One region of the Robertmurraya sp. FSL R5-0851 genome, then DNA from elsewhere that is predicted to be linked to it. Evidence: a T-box and tRNA genes for the amino acid it is inferred to sense, from the RefSeq annotation. Region 1 holds a T-box; the other regions hold tRNA genes.
The links. The T-box of region 1 lies ahead of MKX65_RS17485 (valine--tRNA ligase). A T-box ahead of a tRNA ligase gene usually reads a tRNA of that ligase, here a tRNA-Val.

Region 1 (4,342 bases):
TGTAAACGAAGCAAAGGAACCTGAAATTACTTTTTCAGCAGCTCGAAGTGAAGCACCCCAAGAGGTTGTTGAAGAAGTGGTGGAAGAGGCAGCAGAGGTTGAGCTTCAGCCTGTTCCAGAAGCCGAGATACAGCCACAAGTAGAAACCCAACCAGAAGTGGAAGAATTTCAACTTGAGGTTGCAAACCGAGAAGCAACAGTTGATGAGATAGAAGACCATATTGAATGGTCACATGAGCAACGTACAGAAGAACAAGAGGAACCAATCATATTAGATCATGAGTATGAACCTTTCGCTGTGGAAGCGAGAAAATCAGCGGATGATACAGAGGAAAAAGTGGTTTCTATAAATAAGTCAACTGAATTATTTGAAGCTCCACAACTTCCTGTAAACGAAGCAAAGGAACCTGAAATTACTTTTTCAGCAGCTCGAAGTGAAGCACCCCAAGAGGTTGTTGAAGAAGTGGTGGAAGAGGCAGCAGAGGTTGAGCTTCAGCCTGTTCCAGAAGCCGAGATACAGCCACAAGTAGAAACCCAACCAGAAGTGGAAGAAGAATCTTCTTCTTCACCACCTCAGCCTAAGGTAAAGAAAAAGAAGTCTTCAAAAAAGGGAATGTCTTTAACTGAGTTTTTTGCTCGAAAAGAGGAGACGGAAGATTTAACAAAACTTCGTGTAGCCATCGTCCAAAGCGGAGAAACGATCGAACAATTAGCGTCACGTTACGAAGTACCTGTACAACAATTACTTAAGGTAAACCATCTTGAGTTAAATCAAGATATATACGAAGGGCAAGTTCTTTATATACCTATTCCTATTGCCCATAAATAGAAGAACAACCATTGGGCAGGTGAATACTCCTGCCCTTGTTGTTTTTATGGAAGGGTTGAGCCTCCTTGTCGAATATTAATTATTTGCAGCAAATGGAGCCGGTGTTAAAAAATTATGGAGTTAAGCCACACTTTATTGAGCGATTTGGGAAAATTTTTCGTATTTATAGTGATAAAGGAATTTTTGCTTTAAAAAAGATATCTCCTAAACATGGAACGGATTTTATTCGCCATATCCAATACTTATATCAGAAAGGCTACAATCGTATTGTTCCTGTTTATCCAACGGTTGATGGGCGCTATGCGGTTTTGCATAATCAAGAATTATATTACCTGATGCCTTGGTTGCCAAATGAAGAGAAAGAAAACAGAAATGAAAGAAATCAACAGCTTTTTCGGGAGCTAGCAAGGCTTCATACATTGTCCCTTCACGAAGTGACTATTGATCCTAAAGAAAAAGAAGAACATTATAGTACCATTTCTTCGCTTTGGGAAAAAGAAACGGAATTTATTGAAGGATATGTTGAGGCGTGTGAGGGGAAACAATATATGTCCCCTACCGAACTTTTGTTTTGCTTGTATTATAATAACATTCGGCTAGCGCTTACTTATTCCAAAAACAAGCTAAAAGAATGGTTTGAGCAAACAAAGGAAGAAACAAAAGCCAGGGCGGTCGTGGTTCATGGAAAGATCTCCTCTGAGCATTTTCTTTATGATGATAGAGGATATGGATATTTTACTAACCTCGAAGACAGTAGAGAAGGAGCGGCCATTCATGATATATTACCTTTCTTATCAAGACTGTTAAATACATTCCCAAAACATTGTGATGACTGCATAGACTGGTTATATGTGTATTTAAAGTACTTTCCATTAAAAGATGACGAAATACTTCTATTACTAAGTTATTTTGCCCATCCCGGTCCCATATTAAGGGTAGTGGAAGAGTATTATAAGTCAAAAGAAAGAAATGAAAGAAAGTTTGTTCAAAGACTACAGAAGCAATTTTGGTTATTAAAAAATTCTGAGTACGTCGTTACACGTATAGAGGAAATTGAAAGACAAAAAAAACAAGCTGCAGCGGCAGCCGCAGCTCAAAGTAACGAGGGAGCCCAAAGCTAATGGGCTCCCTATATAAATTCAAAGTGAAAAGCAATAGCAAGAGCAATGAGTATGGCTAGAAACAAAACATCAAATGTTGTTGGAAGAAAGATGGTTCGAATTCCTTGAAAGATACAAAAAGGGAGAATGAATTGTCTGCATACTCCTCTCACAGTCCTCAACCATGGTGGCAATGTATAAGGATTATACCTTCTTTTCACACCAATCCCTCCTAAGTTCATAATGTAAACCAAAAGAAGTTGTAAAAAAATGCTTCTTCCACTACTCTATGTATGGTAATAAAAAAATATGGGTATCCTTATTGACGTTAACGTACTTTTTTATGTAGTATATGGAGTATAAAATGAAGGCATATTTTTAGTCTTACATAAATCAATACAGAAATCTGCTTTGATAGGGAAGAGTAGATTGGTTACTCGCTTAAAGAGAGGAAAACTCGTGTCTGAAAAGTTTTCTAAGCGCTCCAATTGAAGGTCGCCCTTGAGCATCTTTTACGAACAGTTATGCTTTGTAGTGAAAGACGGGAAGTCCGTTATCTATTTTAAGAGCCAATCATGGTTTATTTATTGATTGGAAAAAAGGTGGTACCGCGAAGCAAACTCCATTCGTCCTTTTAGACGATTGGAGTTTTTTTGTATTAGCTTAGGAGGGAACATAAATGGAAACAAATGAATTAACCATGCCAACCAAATACGACCCAAATACGATTGAACGTGGTCGATACGAATGGTGGCTAAAGGGAGAATACTTTCAAGCGCTTAATGACCAAAAGAAAGAGCCATATACAATTGTTATTCCACCACCAAATGTAACCGGAAAGTTACATTTAGGGCATGCTTGGGATACCACTTTGCAGGATATTCTTACGAGAATGAAACGTATGCAAGGGTATGATGTATTGTGGTTACCAGGAATGGATCATGCGGGTATTGCCACACAAGCAAAGGTGGAAGAAAAGCTTCGTGCAGAAGGAAAGAGCCGATATGATCTTGGTCGTGAGACTTTTGTGGAAGAAACTTGGAAATGGAAAGAAGAGTATGCGAGTCATATTCGTGAGCAGTGGTCAAAGCTAGGTCTCGGTCTAGACTACAGTAGAGAGCGTTTTACGCTAGATGAAGGATTATCGAAAGCAGTAAGAGAGGTTTTCGTTTCATTATATAAAAAGGGACTTATCTATCGTGGAGAGTATATCATCAACTGGGATCCAGCTACGAAAACGGCACTTTCTGATATTGAAGTTATTTATAAGGATGTTCAAGGTGCTTTCTATCATATGAAGTATCCATTAAGTGATGGCTCAGGATTCATCGAAGTAGCAACTACGAGACCAGAAACCATGCTTGGAGACACAGCAGTTGCTGTACACCCTGAGGATGATAGATATAAGGACTTGATTGGAAAAACAGTTATATTGCCAATTGTTGGCCGTGAAATACCAATCGTTGGTGACGACTATGTAGATATGGAATTTGGTTCAGGAGCAGTTAAAATAACCCCGGCACATGACCCGAATGACTTTGAAATCGGAAATAGACATCATCTTGAACGTGTGCTTGTAATGAACGAAGACGGTACGATGAATGGAAATGCCGGTAAATATCAAGGGTTAGATCGATTTGAGTGTCGTAAGCAAATCGTTAAAGACCTACAAGCAGATGACGTATTATTCAAAATTGAAGAGCATATGCACTCGGTTGGGCACTCAGAAAGAAGTGGTGCAGTAGTTGAACCATATTTATCAACACAGTGGTTTGTTAAAATGCAACCTCTAGCTGATGAAGCAATTGCTCTACAAAAGAAAGATGAAAAAGTGAATTTTGTTCCTGACCGATTTGAGAACACGTACCTTCGCTGGATGGAAAATATTCGTGACTGGTGTATTTCTCGTCAGCTTTGGTGGGGCCACCGTATTCCAGCGTGGTATCACAAACAAACTGGAGAGGTACATGTTGATCATGAGCCTCCTGCAGATATTGAAAACTGGGAACAGGATAAGGATGTATTAGATACATGGTTTAGTTCTGCTCTTTGGCCGTTTTCGACGATGGGCTGGCCAGATATCGAATCAAGTGATTATAAGCGTTACTACCCAACCGATTGTCTTGTAACTGGTTACGATATCATCTTTTTCTGGGTTTCAAGAATGATCTTCCAAGGCTTGGAATTCACAGGACAACGTCCATTTAAAGATGTTCTTATCCACGGACTTGTTCGAGATGCTGAAGGGCGCAAAATGAGTAAGTCACTTGGCAACGGTGTTGATCCGATGGAAGTAATTGATAAGTATGGCGCAGATTCATTACGTTATTTCTTATCAACAGGAAGCTCTCCGGGACAAGATTTACGTTATAGCACGGAAAAGGTAGAAGCTACTTGGAACTTTGCTAATAAA
Region 2 (4,342 bases), 720 kb from region 1:
GGTGGAGGGGGACGGATTCGAACCGCCGAACCCAAGGGAGCGGATTTACAGTCCGCCGCGTTTAGCCACTTCGCTACCCCTCCATATAAAAATGATAAGAACATTAATAAGAATGGTGGCTCAGGACGGAATCGAACCGCCGACACAAGGATTTTCAGTCCTTTGCTCTACCGACTGAGCTACTGAGCCACATTTATTATAGTACCCTAGATAATGAGGCACTTAAAATGGCGGTCCCGACCGGGATCGAACCGGCGATCTCCTGCGTGACAGGCAGGCATGTTAACCGCTACACCACGGGACCAGAAATTTTTCAAATTTATTTGAAAAATTTAGATTGCGGGGACAGGATTTGAACCTGCGACCTTCGGGTTATGAGCCCGACGAGCTACCAGACTGCTCCACCCCGCGATAATATTATAAGAAAAAGCTGTATTGCATTTAAAAAATGGAGGAGGTAGAGGGATTCGAACCCCCGCGCGGTTTGACCCGCCTGTCGGTTTTCAAGACCGATCCCTTCAGCCGGACTTGGGTATACCTCCGTATCTTTGGTAGCGGCGGAGGGGATCGAACCCCCGACCTCACGGGTATGAACCGTACGCTCTAGCCAGCTGAGCTACACCGCCAAAGTAATTCATTGAATTTTTAAAACACATGTTCTGGAATTAATGAAGATTATTTTCACTACACTACGTTCCGTGAAAAAATCTAAGTGGAGCCTAGCGGGATCGAACCGCTGACCTCCTGCGTGCAAGGCAGGCGCTCTCCCAGCTGAGCTAAGGCCCCATAATAAAGTTAGATGGTCGGGAAGACAGGATTCGAACCTGCGACCCCTTGGTCCCAAACCAAGTGCTCTACCAAGCTGAGCTACTCCCCGATTAAAACTAATATGGCGCGCCCGAAAGGAGTCGAACCCATAACCTTCTGATCCGTAGTCAGACGCTCTATCCAATTGAGCTACGGGCGCATTATTTTTCACTTTGATATCAAAGTGATAAGGATAACTATTTTGCTTTGCAAAAAGCTTTGGTGCCGAGGACCGGAATCGAACCGGTACGGTAGTCACCTACCGCAGGATTTTAAGTCCTGTGCGTCTGCCAGTTCCGCCACCCCGGCAAAAGAAATTCTTGGAGCGGAAGACGGGATTCGAACCCGCGACCCCAACCTTGGCAAGGTTGTATTCTACCACTGAACTACTTCCGCAATGCGAAAATTGTATAAAACATTGGTGCGGGTGAAGGGAGTCGAACCCCCACGCCTTGCGGCGCTAGATCCTAAGTCTAGTGCGTCTGCCAATTCCGCCACACCCGCGTAATGATAATTAATGAAAAGTTATTTTGCTGAAGCAAAAAAATTTGGTGAGCCATGAAGGACTCGAACCTTCGACCCTCTGATTAAAAGTCAGATGCTCTACCGACTGAGCTAATGGCTCGGTATAAAGTGGTGCCGGTGAGAGGACTTGAACCCCCAACCTACTGATTACAAGTCAGTTGCTCTACCAATTGAGCTACGCCGGCTTATTAAGAAGACTATATTTCACTTTCGTGACTTTGGGATGAATATTTTTCACTTCGTGACTTAAGGATGAATATTTTTCACTTCGTGAAAAAATTCTTAATGGAGGATGACGGGATCGAACCGCCGACCCCCTGCTTGTAAGGCAGGTGCTCTCCCAGCTGAGCTAATCCTCCGAAATAGAAAGTTATTTTCACTTCATGAAAAAACTTGGTTATTTTTACTTCGTAAAAAAACTTGGTGACCCCTACGGGATTCGAACCCGTGTTACCGCCGTGAAAGGGCGGTGTCTTAACCGCTTGACCAAGGGGCCTAAATTATATATTTTAGACAAAAATAATAGTCCCAATAGGGACAAGCCTGGCGACGTCCTACTCTCACAGACGGAAACCCTCAACTACCATTGGCGCTGAAAAGCTTAACTTCCGTGTTCGGTATGGGAACGGGTGTGACCTTTTCGCTATCGCCACCAGACTATAAAGTTTGAAGGTTGTTCCTTCAAAACTAGATAAAGAGTCAAAGTCAAAAGAATGAGTATCATCTAAATTTGGTTAAGTCCTCGATCGATTAGTATCAGTCAGCTCCACACGTCGCCGCGCTTCCACCTCTGACCTATCAACCTGATCATCTTTCAGGGATCTTACTAGCTTGCGCTATGGGAAATCTCATCTTGAGGGGGGCTTCATGCTTAGATGCTTTCAGCACTTATCCCTTCCGCACATAGCTACCCAGCGATGCCTTTGGCAAGACAACTGGTACACCAGCGGTGCGTCCATCCCGGTCCTCTCGTACTAAGGACAGCTCCTCTCAAATTTCCTACGCCCACGACGGATAGGGACCGAACTGTCTCACGACGTTCTGAACCCAGCTCGCGTACCGCTTTAATGGGCGAACAGCCCAACCCTTGGGACCGACTACAGCCCCAGGATGCGATGAGCCGACATCGAGGTGCCAAACCTCCCCGTCGATGTGGACTCTTGGGGGAGATAAGCCTGTTATCCCCGGGGTAGCTTTTATCCGTTGAGCGATGGCCCTTCCATGCGGAACCACCGGATCACTAAGCCCGACTTTCGTCCCTGCTCGACTTGTAGGTCTCGCAGTCAAGCTCCCTTGTGCCTTTACACTCTACGAATGATTTCCAACCATTCTGAGGGAACCTTTGGGCGCCTCCGTTACTTTTTAGGAGGCGACCGCCCCAGTCAAACTGCCCACCTGACACTGTCTCCCACCCCGATTTAGGGGTGAGGGTTAGAATTTCAATACAGCCAGAGTAGTATCCCACCGACGCCTCCACCGAAGCTAGCGCTCCGGCTTCTCAGGCTCCTACCTATCCTGTACAAGCTGTACCAAAATTCAATATCAGGCTACAGTAAAGCTCCACGGGGTCTTTCCGTCCTGTCGCGGGTAACCTGCATCTTCACAGGTACTATAATTTCACCGAGTCTCTCGTTGAGACAGTGCCCAGATCGTTACGCCTTTCGTGCGGGTCGGAACTTACCCGACAAGGAATTTCGCTACCTTAGGACCGTTATAGTTACGGCCGCCGTTTACTGGGGCTTCGATTCAGAGCTTCGCTTTTAAGGCTAACCCCTCCTCTTAACCTTCCAGCACCGGGCAGGCGTCAGCCCCTATACTTCGCCTTGCGGCTTCGCAGAGACCTGTGTTTTTGCTAAACAGTCGCCTGGGCCTATTCACTGCGGCTCTTCTGGGCTATTCACCCTGAAGAGCACCCCTTCTCCCGAAGTTACGGGGTCATTTTGCCGAGTTCCTTAACGAGAGTTCTCTCGCTCACCTTAGGATTCTCTCCTCGCCTACCTGTGTCGGTTTGCGGTACGGGCACCTGTTACCTCGCTAGAGGCTTTTCTTGGCAGTGTGGAATCAGGAACTTCGGTACTATATTTCCCTCGCCATCACAGCTCAGCCTATTGCAAGTGGGATTTGCCTCACTTGCAGCCTAACTGCTTGGACGCGCATATCCAACAGCGCGCTTACCCTATCCTCCTGCGTCCCCCCATCACTCAAACGGTAATTTGGTGGTACAGGAATATCAACCTGTTGTCCATCGCCTACGCCTTTCGGCCTCGGCTTAGGTCCCGACTAACCCTGAGCGGACGAGCCTTCCTCAGGAAACCTTAGGCATTCGGTGGATGGGATTCTCACCCATCTTTCGCTACTCATACCGGCATTCTCACTTCTAAGCGCTCCACCAGTCCTTACGGTCTAGCTTCAACGCCCTTAGAACGCTCTCCTACCACTGACATCTAAGATGTCAATCCACAGCTTCGGTGATACGTTTAGCCCCGTTACATTTTCGGCGCGGAGTCACTCGACCAGTGAGCTATTACGCACTCTTTAAATGGTGGCTGCTTCTAAGCCAACATCCTGGTTGTCTAAGCAACTCCACATCCTTTGCCACTTAACGTATACTTTGGGACCTTAGCTGGTGGTCTGGGCTGTTTCCCTTTCGACTACGGATCTTATCACTCGCAGTCTGACTCCCATGGATAAGTCTTTGGCATTCGGAGTTTGTCTGAATTCGGTAACCCGATGAGGGCCCCTAGTCCAAACAGTGCTCTACCTCCAAGACTCTTACTACATGAGGCTAGCCCTAAAGCTATTTCGGAGAGAACCAGCTATCTCCAAGTTCGATTGGAATTTCTCCGCTACCCACACCTCATCCCCGCACTTTTCAACGTGCGTGGGTTCGGGCCTCCATCCAGTGTTACCTGGACTTCACCCTGGACATGGGTAGATCACCTGGTTTCGGGTCTACGACCACATACTAAAGCGCCCTATTCAGACTCGCTTTCGCTACGGCTCCGTCTTA
Region 3 (4,342 bases), 2.3 Mb from region 1:
AAATTCCTTGTCGGGTAAGTTCCGACCCGCACGAAAGGCGTAACGATCTGGGCACTGTCTCAACGAGAGACTCGGTGAAATTATAGTACCTGTGAAGATGCAGGTTACCCGCGACAGGACGGAAAGACCCCGTGGAGCTTTACTGTAGCCTGATATTGAATTTTGGTACAGCTTGTACAGGATAGGTAGGAGCCTGAGAAGCCGGAGCGCTAGCTTCGGTGGAGGCGTCGGTGGGATACTACTCTGGCTGTATTGAAATTCTAACCCTCACCCCTAAATCGGGGTGGGAGACAGTGTCAGGTGGGCAGTTTGACTGGGGCGGTCGCCTCCTAAAAAGTAACGGAGGCGCCCAAAGGTTCCCTCAGAATGGTTGGAAATCATTCGTAGAGTGTAAAGGCACAAGGGAGCTTGACTGCGAGACCTACAAGTCGAGCAGGGACGAAAGTCGGGCTTAGTGATCCGGTGGTTCCGCATGGAAGGGCCATCGCTCAACGGATAAAAGCTACCCCGGGGATAACAGGCTTATCTCCCCCAAGAGTCCACATCGACGGGGAGGTTTGGCACCTCGATGTCGGCTCATCGCATCCTGGGGCTGTAGTCGGTCCCAAGGGTTGGGCTGTTCGCCCATTAAAGCGGTACGCGAGCTGGGTTCAGAACGTCGTGAGACAGTTCGGTCCCTATCCGTCGTGGGCGTAGGAAATTTGAGAGGAGCTGTCCTTAGTACGAGAGGACCGGGATGGACGCACCGCTGGTGTACCAGTTGTCTTGCCAAAGGCATCGCTGGGTAGCTATGTGCGGAAGGGATAAGTGCTGAAAGCATCTAAGCATGAAGCCCCCCTCAAGATGAGATTTCCCATAGCGCAAGCTAGTAAAACCCCTGAAAGATGATCAGGTTGATAGGTCAGAGGTGGAAGCGCGGTGACGTGTGGAGCTGACTGATACTAATCGGTTGAGGACTTAATCTAAGATGCGGAAACGGCTTGGTCAGGGACGACAGGCATAAGATGAAGACTGAAAGAGGTCCTGACCTCTGGAAGGCTTTGGCTTATGACCCCGAGTCCCTAGCCGTTGGAGCTCGATTCCGCTTGGTGAACCCTCTGTATTTCTCCTTCTTCATTCATTATCTAGTTTTGAAGGAATGATTTTCTTCAATCATATAATCTAGTGGCGATAGCGAAAAGGTCACACCCGTTCCCATACCGAACACGGAAGTTAAGCTTTTCAGCGCCGATGGTAGTTGAGGGTTTCCCTCTGTCAGAGTAGGACGTCGCTAGGTTTAAAAATGGCCCCTTGGTCAAGCGGTTAAGACACCGCCCTTTCACGGCGGTAACACGGGTTCGAATCCCGTAGGGGTCACCAAGTTTTTTTACGAAGTGAAAATAACCAAGTTTTTTTACGAAGTGAAAATAACCAAGTTTTTTTACGAAGTGAAAATAACCAAGTTTTTTTACGAAGTGAAAATAACATTCCATTTCGGAGGATTAGCTCAGCTGGGAGAGCACCTGCCTTACAAGCAGGGGGTCGGCGGTTCGATCCCGTCATCCTCCATTAAGAATTTTTTCACGAAGTGAAAAATATTCATCCTTATATCACAAAGTGAAAATAACTTTCCATTATAATTTCTTCTATGCCGGCGTAGCTCAATTGGTAGAGCAACTGACTTGTAATCAGTAGGTTGGGGGTTCAAGTCCTCTCACCGGCACCACTTATACCGAGCCATTAGCTCAGTCGGTAGAGCATCTGACTTTTAATCAGAGGGTCGAAGGTTCGAGTCCTTCATGGCTCACCAAAGTTTTTTACTATAACTTTTTTTCACTATGCGGGTGTGGCGGAATTGGCAGACGCACTAGACTTAGGATCTAGCGCCGCAAGGCGTGGGGGTTCGACTCCCTTCACCCGCACCAATGTTTCTTTTATAGCCTATAAATTTTCCATATGCGGAAGTAGTTCAGTGGTAGAATACAACCTTGCCAAGGTTGGGGTCGCGGGTTCGAATCCCGTCTTCCGCTCCAAGAACTTCTTTTGCCGGGGTGGCGGAACTGGCAGACGCACAGGACTTAAAATCCTGCGGTAGGTGACTACCGTACCGGTTCGATTCCGGTCCTCGGCACCAATGCTTTTTACGAAGTAAAATAGCTTTCGTTAATACGAAGTAAAATATCCAACGATAAATTGCAAAGCAAAATAGGATTCAATAGATTATGAAGTAAATTTCTTATATGCGCCCGTAGCTCAATTGGATAGAGCGTCTGACTACGGATCAGAAGGTTATGGGTTCGACTCCTTTCGGGCGCGCCATTTCTATTAATATTTGTTTGGGGCCTTAGCTCAGCTGGGAGAGCGCCTGCCTTGCACGCAGGAGGTCAGCGGTTCGATCCCGCTAGGCTCCACTTAGATTTTTTCACGGAACGAAAGTGCAGTGAAAATAATCTTCATTAATTCACGGAACGAAAGTGCAGTGAATAAAATCTTCATTAAATTAACTTTGGCGGTGTAGCTCAGCTGGCTAGAGCGTACGGTTCATACCCGTGAGGTCGGGGGTTCGATCCCCTCCGCCGCTACCATAATAACTTATACTTTTGGAGGTATACCCAAGTCTGGCTGAAGGGATCGGTCTTGAAAACCGACAGGCGGGTCAAACCGCGCGGGGGTTCGAATCCCTCTACCTCCTCCATCTTTAAATAATATTTATTTTTCAAGTAAGACACTTGAAAAAAACTCTGGTCCCGTGGTGTAGCGGTTAACATGCCTGCCTGTCACGCAGGAGATCGCCGGTTCGATCCCGGTCGGGACCGCCATCTATACATAATTGAATAGTATTATGGCTCAGTAGCTCAGTCGGTAGAGCACGATGAATAAGCTACAAAGAAAAAACATCCAGCGTACCGATTGAAGATCGGGACGAAGGACGAAATAAGATTTTATCTAGGGTAATTATTAATAATCATGGCTCAGTAGCTCAGTCGGTAGAGCACGATGAGTAAGCTTCAAGGAATTAACATCCAGCGTACCGATTGAAAATCGGGACGAAGGACGAAATAAGATTTTATCTAGGGTAATTATTAATAATCATGGCTCAGTAGCTCAGTCGGTAGAGCAAAGGACTGAAAATCCTTGTGTCGGCGGTTCGATTCCGTCCTGAGCCATCTTTTTTTGAAGGGGTATAGTTTAAAGGTAGAACGAAGGTCTCCAAAACCTTTGGTGTGGGTTCAATTCCTACTACCCCTGTCAAATCACATGGCGGTTGTGGCGAAGTGGTTAACGCATCGGATTGTGGTTCCGACATTCGTGGGTTCGATTCCCATCAGTCGCCCCAATATTTACAATTTCTTCTTTGGGCTATAGCCAAGCGGTAAGGCAACGGACTTTGACTCCGTCATGCGTTGGTTCGAATCCAGCTAGCCCAGTACGAAAAGCGGAGCCGACTGTTTTGGTCCGACAAGCGCTGGAGGGGCACCTGCGGAAGTCATAAGACTTCAAAGGGGCACCGAAGCGACCTCGAGGACCAAGGAGGCGCAGCTGGACAATATAATATGCGGGTGTAGTTTAATGGTAAAACCTCAGCCTTCCAAGCTGATGTCGTGAGTTCGATTCTCATCACCCGCTCCATAAATACATATAACCTTGTTTCCAACACTAGAGTTGTTTCCAATGAAGCAGTCCTAGTGTTTTTTATTTTTTTAGATGTTATTCTCATAAAGAAAGGATAGATGCATAGCATCTATCCTTTTACCAATCTTGTGTATTTTCAAGTAAATGATCAATTTCAATTGTTGTGATGAATGAGAATCCCTCATCTTCAGTAAGGTCTCGAGTGGATTCTAACAATTCATCGATATCAGCTTTAATTAATCGCATAGTTATTTTCTCCTCTCGTGTATGTACGTTATTAAACATACCCTATTTCCTGGTCTACTAAACTTTTCGATGCGACGTTCTTCTTTATGGGGGTAAGAATAAAGAAATTATTAATTTGTTTCCCTTATCATGTTATGAATAAAATATGACCAAACTATTACTTAGCTATTAACAAATTAGGAAGAATCTCATTTTTAGTTGAAAAAAAGTTATAAATACATTTAAATAAGGTCGAGAGATGTAGGGGGAGTTGAAATAAATGAACGTTTTAGTAATAGAAGATAATGAGAGTGTATGCTCAATGATTGATATGTTTTTTTCTAAAGAGGGAATTAAAGGAACATATATCCATGATGGTTTAGAAGGCCTTAACACATTTAAATCAGGTGAATGGGACTTGGTTATTATTGACTGGATGCTTCCGAGTATGGATGGTGTTATGATATGCCGAAAAATCCGAGAAGAGGGCTATTCGGTTCCTATC
Region 4 (4,342 bases), 250 kb from region 1:
ATTCTGCAGATTAGCCGATATTTAAAGGCAGCATTGTGGAAGCCGGCTACGATCTGGATTCGAAAAATAGAAGGAAAGGCTGTTCCTTAATCAGCCAAACTGTCGGTGTCACCTCAGTCTAATTGTAAAATAATTTCCAAATGGATAGAGCCACCTTTGTATGGGTATTTCCTTTTTTGGCTCCAAATAAGGAAAATAATTAAACTGAAAATTTAAATATTATTCATGCAACACTAGTGTAGAATAATATATTTAAGAGGATTTCTTTGTGTGAAAAGGTCATTTTTATGCTGAAAAATGAAAGGGTTTTCATTCATTTGTCGAAAATTGGAAACCTTAACAATTGGTTAGAGGACATTTAATAGAAGAGATAAATAAACCCTCTATTGATAGTAAATTGTCATCAATAGAGGGTTAGTAGAAGAGTTAAGAACAGATACCCTTGCACCTGGAAAAAGACGCAAAGAGGTATTCTTTAATATGGTTAGTTAATTACTTCTGATATCATTAACTAGTGAAGAACTTACCAAATAGAAAAAAACATTGAACAAATGTTCAATGTTTTTTATGACCCCTACGGGATTCGAACCCGTGTTACCGCCGTGAAAGGGCGGTGTCTTAACCGCTTGACCAAGGGGCCATATGGCGGAGAAGGAGGGATTTGAACCCTCGCGCCGGTTACCCGACCTACACCCTTAGCAGGGGCGCCTCTTCAGCCTCTTGAGTACTTCCCCATATGGCTCCACAGACAGGACTCGAACCTGTGACCGTTCGGTTAACAGCCGAATGCTCTACCAACTGAGCTACTGTGGAATATTGGTAAGTTTTTTAGGTAGTGCAAAAAGTTCTGGTGGGCCTAAATGGACTCGAACCATCGACCTCACGCTTATCAGGCGTGCGCTCTAACCAGCTGAGCTATAGGCCCTTAAATGGAGCGGGTGATGAGAATCGAACTCACGACATCAGCTTGGAAGGCTGAGGTTTTACCATTAAACTACACCCGCAAAAATATTATGGGGCGACTGATGGGAATTGAACCCACGAATGCCGGAACCACAATCCGGTGCGTTAACCACTTCGCCACAATCGCCATAATTATATTGAAAATAAATGGTGGCTCAGGACGGAATCGAACCGCCGACACAAGGATTTTCAGTCCTTTGCTCTACCAACTGAGCTACTGAGCCATACTTAAGATAATACCCTAGATAAAGTTATGTTTCGTCCTTCGTCCCGATTTTCAATCGGTACGCTGGCTGTTTTGCTTTGTAGCTTATTCATCGTGCTCTACCGACTGAGCTACTGAGCCAACTTTGAATTATTTAATGGCGGTCCCGACCGGGATCGAACCGGCGATCTCCTGCGTGACAGGCAGGCATGTTAACCGCTACACCACGGGACCAGAGTTTTTTCAAGTTTCCTTGAAAATAACTTTTTAATTGCGGGGACAGGATTTGAACCTGCGACCTTCGGGTTATGAGCCCGACGAGCTACCAGACTGCTCCACCCCGCGACGATATTAAATTATATGGAGGAGGTAGAGGGATTCGAACCCCCGCGCGGTTTGACCCGCCTGTCGGTTTTCAAGACCGATCCCTTCAGCCGGACTTGGGTATACCTCCAAATATCGTAAATGGTGGACCTTGTAGGACTCGAACCTACGACCGGACGGTTATGAGCCGTCTGCTCTAACCAGCTGAGCTAAAGGTCCAAGGATAACTAATTTAGTAATTTTGGTAGCGGCGGAGGGGATCGAACCCCCGACCTCACGGGTATGAACCGTACGCTCTAGCCAGCTGAGCTACACCGCCAAATTTAATTTAATGAAGATTTTTTCACTACACTACGTTTCGTGAAAAAATCTAAGTGGAGCCTAGCGGGATCGAACCGCTGACCTCCTGCGTGCAAGGCAGGCGCTCTCCCAGCTGAGCTAAGGCCCCATAATAAAGTTAGATGGTCGGGAAGACAGGATTCGAACCTGCGACCCCTTGGTCCCAAACCAAGTGCTCTACCAAGCTGAGCTACTCCCCGTTTAAATCTAATATGGCGCGCCCGAAAGGAGTCGAACCCATAACCTTCTGATCCGTAGTCAGACGCTCTATCCAATTGAGCTACGGGCGCATATTTTTCAATCAAATTGATAAAGATCGCTATTTTGCTTCGTAAAAAGCATTGGATATTTTACTTCGTAATATTGAAACCTATTTTGCTTTGCAAAAAGCTTTGGTGCCGAGGACCGGAATCGAACCGGTACGGTAGTCACCTACCGCAGGATTTTAAGTCCTGTGCGTCTGCCAGTTCCGCCACCCCGGCAAAAGAAGTTCTTGGAGCGGAAGACGGGATTTGAACCCGCGACCCCAACCTTGGCAAGGTTGTATTCTACCACTGAACTACTTCCGCAAATAATAAGTTGTTTTGCTAGAGAAAAACTTTGGTGCGGGTGAAGGGAGTCGAACCCCCACGCCTTGCGGCGCTAGATCCTAAGTCTAGTGCGTCTGCCAATTCCGCCACACCCGCATAAAGGAAAGTTATGTTACTTAATAATAAATGGTGAGCCATGAAGGACTCGAACCTTCGACCCTCTGATTAAAAGTCAGATGCTCTACCGACTGAGCTAATGGCTCGTACTAAATGGTGCCGGTGAGAGGACTTGAACCCCCAACCTACTGATTACAAGTCAGTTGCTCTACCAATTGAGCTACGCCGGCGAGAAATATTAAAATTTTCACTATGTGAATTTTTAAAGGATGACTATTTTTCACTACGTGAAAAAAGTGTTGGTGGAGGATGACGGGATCGAACCGCCGACCCCCTGCTTGTAAGGCAGGTGCTCTCCCAGCTGAGCTAATCCTCCATTAACGCCTGGCGACGTCCTACTCTCACAGAGGGAAACCCTCAACTACCATCGGCGCTGAAAAGCTTAACTTCCGTGTTCGGTATGGGAACGGGTGTGACCTTTTCGCTATCGCCACCAGACTATTTATGCGACACTATTTATTATAATAGTTTTTCACAATTTTTCAAGAGAAATTTTTAACCATTCTCTCAAAACTAGATAATGAATGAAGAAGAAAGAAATACGTTTCATCATTGTCCAGCTACAGCGCCTAGCCGCTCGAGGTCATAAGCCAAATCCCTCCAGAAGGCAGGCCTTCTTGCGTGATTCGTCTTATGCTTGTCGCGTCTGTTCAAGGCGCTTCCGCTTTTCTTGGTTAAGTCCTCGATCGATTAGTATCAGTCAGCTCCACACGTCGCCGCGCTTCCACCTCTGACCTATCAACCTGATCATCTTTCAGGGATCTTACTAGCTTGCGCTATGGGAAATCTCATCTTGAGGGGGGCTTCATGCTTAGATGCTTTCAGCACTTATCCCTTCCGCACATAGCTACCCAGCGATGCCTTTGGCAAGACAACTGGTACACCAGCGGTGCGTCCATCCCGGTCCTCTCGTACTAAGGACAGCTCCTCTCAAATTTCCTACGCCCACGACGGATAGGGACCGAACTGTCTCACGACGTTCTGAACCCAGCTCGCGTACCGCTTTAATGGGCGAACAGCCCAACCCTTGGGACCGACTACAGCCCCAGGATGCGATGAGCCGACATCGAGGTGCCAAACCTCCCCGTCGATGTGGACTCTTGGGGGAGATAAGCCTGTTATCCCCGGGGTAGCTTTTATCCGTTGAGCGATGGCCCTTCCATGCGGAACCACCGGATCACTAAGCCCGACTTTCGTCCCTGCTCGACTTGTAGGTCTCGCAGTCAAGCTCCCTTGTGCCTTTACACTCTACGAATGATTTCCAACCATTCTGAGGGAACCTTTGGGCGCCTCCGTTACTTTTTAGGAGGCGACCGCCCCAGTCAAACTGCCCACCTGACACTGTCTCCCACCCCGATCAGGGGTGAGGGTTAGAATTTCAATACAGCCAGAGTAGTATCCCACCGACGCCTCCACCGAAGCTAGCGCTCCGGCTTCTCAGGCTCCTACCTATCCTGTACAAGCTGTACCAAAATTCAATATCAGGCTACAGTAAAGCTCCACGGGGTCTTTCCGTCCTGTCGCGGGTAACCTGCATCTTCACAGGTACTATAATTTCACCGAGTCTCTCGTTGAGACAGTGCCCAGATCGTTACGCCTTTCGTGCGGGTCGGAACTTACCCGACAAGGAATTTCGCTACCTTAGGACCGTTATAGTTACGGCCGCCGTTTACTGGGGCTTCGATTCAGAGCTTCGCTTGCGCTAACCCCTCCTCTTAACCTTCCAGCACCGGGCAGGCGTCAGCCCCTATACTTCGCCTTGCGGCTTCGCAGAGACCTGTGTTTTTGCTAAACAGTCGCCTGG

Region 2: it has a tRNA-Val gene. The T-box ahead of MKX65_RS17485 (valine--tRNA ligase) is inferred to sense a tRNA for this amino acid. The anticodon was not compared.
Region 3: it has a tRNA-Val gene. The T-box ahead of MKX65_RS17485 (valine--tRNA ligase) is inferred to sense a tRNA for this amino acid. The anticodon was not compared.
Region 4: it has a tRNA-Val gene. The T-box ahead of MKX65_RS17485 (valine--tRNA ligase) is inferred to sense a tRNA for this amino acid. The anticodon was not compared.

The regions. Positions count from the first base shown of each region.
Region 1 covers NZ_JBBOOE010000001.1:3,384,496-3,388,837, reverse strand. Annotated here, with positions in the region: gene spoVID (stage VI sporulation protein D) at 1-829, shown strand, start outside; gene ysxE (spore coat protein YsxE) at 895-1,950, shown strand; gene MKX65_RS17490 (hypothetical protein) at 1,959-2,171, opposite strand; T-box leader at 2,332-2,566, shown strand; gene MKX65_RS17485 (valine--tRNA ligase) at 2,609-4,342, shown strand, end outside.
Region 2 covers NZ_JBBOOE010000001.1:4,108,734-4,113,075, forward strand. Annotated here, with positions in the region: tRNA gene MKX65_RS21045 (tRNA-Tyr) at 1-83, opposite strand, end outside; tRNA gene MKX65_RS21050 (tRNA-Phe) at 114-189, opposite strand; tRNA gene MKX65_RS21055 (tRNA-Asp) at 229-304, opposite strand; tRNA gene MKX65_RS21060 (tRNA-Met) at 338-411, opposite strand; tRNA gene MKX65_RS21065 (tRNA-Ser) at 450-542, opposite strand; tRNA gene MKX65_RS21070 (tRNA-Met) at 550-626, opposite strand; tRNA gene MKX65_RS21075 (tRNA-Ala) at 714-786, opposite strand; tRNA gene MKX65_RS21080 (tRNA-Pro) at 801-877, opposite strand; tRNA gene MKX65_RS21085 (tRNA-Arg) at 891-967, opposite strand; tRNA gene MKX65_RS21090 (tRNA-Leu) at 1,028-1,116, opposite strand; tRNA gene MKX65_RS21095 (tRNA-Gly) at 1,129-1,203, opposite strand; tRNA gene MKX65_RS21100 (tRNA-Leu) at 1,227-1,311, opposite strand; tRNA gene MKX65_RS21105 (tRNA-Lys) at 1,357-1,432, opposite strand; tRNA gene MKX65_RS21110 (tRNA-Thr) at 1,442-1,517, opposite strand; tRNA gene MKX65_RS21115 (tRNA-Val) at 1,619-1,691, opposite strand; tRNA gene MKX65_RS21120 (tRNA-Glu) at 1,754-1,828, opposite strand; rRNA gene rrf (5S ribosomal RNA) at 1,874-1,989, opposite strand; rRNA gene MKX65_RS21130 (23S ribosomal RNA) at 2,063-4,342, opposite strand, start outside.
Region 3 covers NZ_JBBOOE010000001.1:1,101,476-1,105,817, forward strand. Annotated here, with positions in the region: rRNA gene MKX65_RS05630 (23S ribosomal RNA) at 1-965, shown strand, start outside; rRNA gene rrf (5S ribosomal RNA) at 1,161-1,276, shown strand; tRNA gene MKX65_RS05640 (tRNA-Glu) at 1,285-1,359, shown strand; tRNA gene MKX65_RS05645 (tRNA-Val) at 1,476-1,548, shown strand; tRNA gene MKX65_RS05650 (tRNA-Thr) at 1,630-1,705, shown strand; tRNA gene MKX65_RS05655 (tRNA-Lys) at 1,714-1,789, shown strand; tRNA gene MKX65_RS05660 (tRNA-Leu) at 1,820-1,904, shown strand; tRNA gene MKX65_RS05665 (tRNA-Gly) at 1,938-2,012, shown strand; tRNA gene MKX65_RS05670 (tRNA-Leu) at 2,025-2,113, shown strand; tRNA gene MKX65_RS05675 (tRNA-Arg) at 2,222-2,298, shown strand; tRNA gene MKX65_RS05680 (tRNA-Ala) at 2,318-2,390, shown strand; tRNA gene MKX65_RS05685 (tRNA-Met) at 2,488-2,564, shown strand; tRNA gene MKX65_RS05690 (tRNA-Ser) at 2,582-2,674, shown strand; tRNA gene MKX65_RS05695 (tRNA-Asp) at 2,723-2,798, shown strand; tRNA gene MKX65_RS05700 (tRNA-Phe) at 3,074-3,146, shown strand; tRNA gene MKX65_RS05705 (tRNA-Trp) at 3,158-3,228, shown strand; tRNA gene MKX65_RS05710 (tRNA-His) at 3,241-3,316, shown strand; tRNA gene MKX65_RS05715 (tRNA-Gln) at 3,336-3,407, shown strand; tRNA gene MKX65_RS05720 (tRNA-Gly) at 3,536-3,609, shown strand; gene MKX65_RS05725 (hypothetical protein) at 3,730-3,858, opposite strand; gene MKX65_RS05730 (winged helix-turn-helix domain-containing protein) at 4,118-4,342, shown strand, end outside.
Region 4 covers NZ_JBBOOE010000001.1:3,630,598-3,634,939, forward strand. Annotated here, with positions in the region: gene MKX65_RS18625 (IS4 family transposase) at 1-90, shown strand, start outside; tRNA gene MKX65_RS18630 (tRNA-Glu) at 569-640, opposite strand; tRNA gene MKX65_RS18635 (tRNA-Ser) at 644-734, opposite strand; tRNA gene MKX65_RS18640 (tRNA-Asn) at 738-813, opposite strand; tRNA gene MKX65_RS18645 (tRNA-Ile) at 849-925, opposite strand; tRNA gene MKX65_RS18650 (tRNA-Gly) at 931-1,004, opposite strand; tRNA gene MKX65_RS18655 (tRNA-His) at 1,015-1,090, opposite strand; tRNA gene MKX65_RS18660 (tRNA-Phe) at 1,112-1,187, opposite strand; tRNA gene MKX65_RS18665 (tRNA-Asp) at 1,327-1,402, opposite strand; tRNA gene MKX65_RS18670 (tRNA-Met) at 1,440-1,513, opposite strand; tRNA gene MKX65_RS18675 (tRNA-Ser) at 1,530-1,622, opposite strand; tRNA gene MKX65_RS18680 (tRNA-Ile) at 1,635-1,711, opposite strand; tRNA gene MKX65_RS18685 (tRNA-Met) at 1,735-1,811, opposite strand; tRNA gene MKX65_RS18690 (tRNA-Ala) at 1,868-1,940, opposite strand; tRNA gene MKX65_RS18695 (tRNA-Pro) at 1,955-2,031, opposite strand; tRNA gene MKX65_RS18700 (tRNA-Arg) at 2,045-2,121, opposite strand; tRNA gene MKX65_RS18705 (tRNA-Leu) at 2,225-2,313, opposite strand; tRNA gene MKX65_RS18710 (tRNA-Gly) at 2,326-2,400, opposite strand; tRNA gene MKX65_RS18715 (tRNA-Leu) at 2,433-2,517, opposite strand; tRNA gene MKX65_RS18720 (tRNA-Lys) at 2,549-2,624, opposite strand; tRNA gene MKX65_RS18725 (tRNA-Thr) at 2,633-2,708, opposite strand; tRNA gene MKX65_RS18730 (tRNA-Val) at 2,779-2,854, opposite strand; rRNA gene rrf (5S ribosomal RNA) at 2,861-2,976, opposite strand; rRNA gene MKX65_RS18740 (23S ribosomal RNA) at 3,209-4,342, opposite strand, start outside.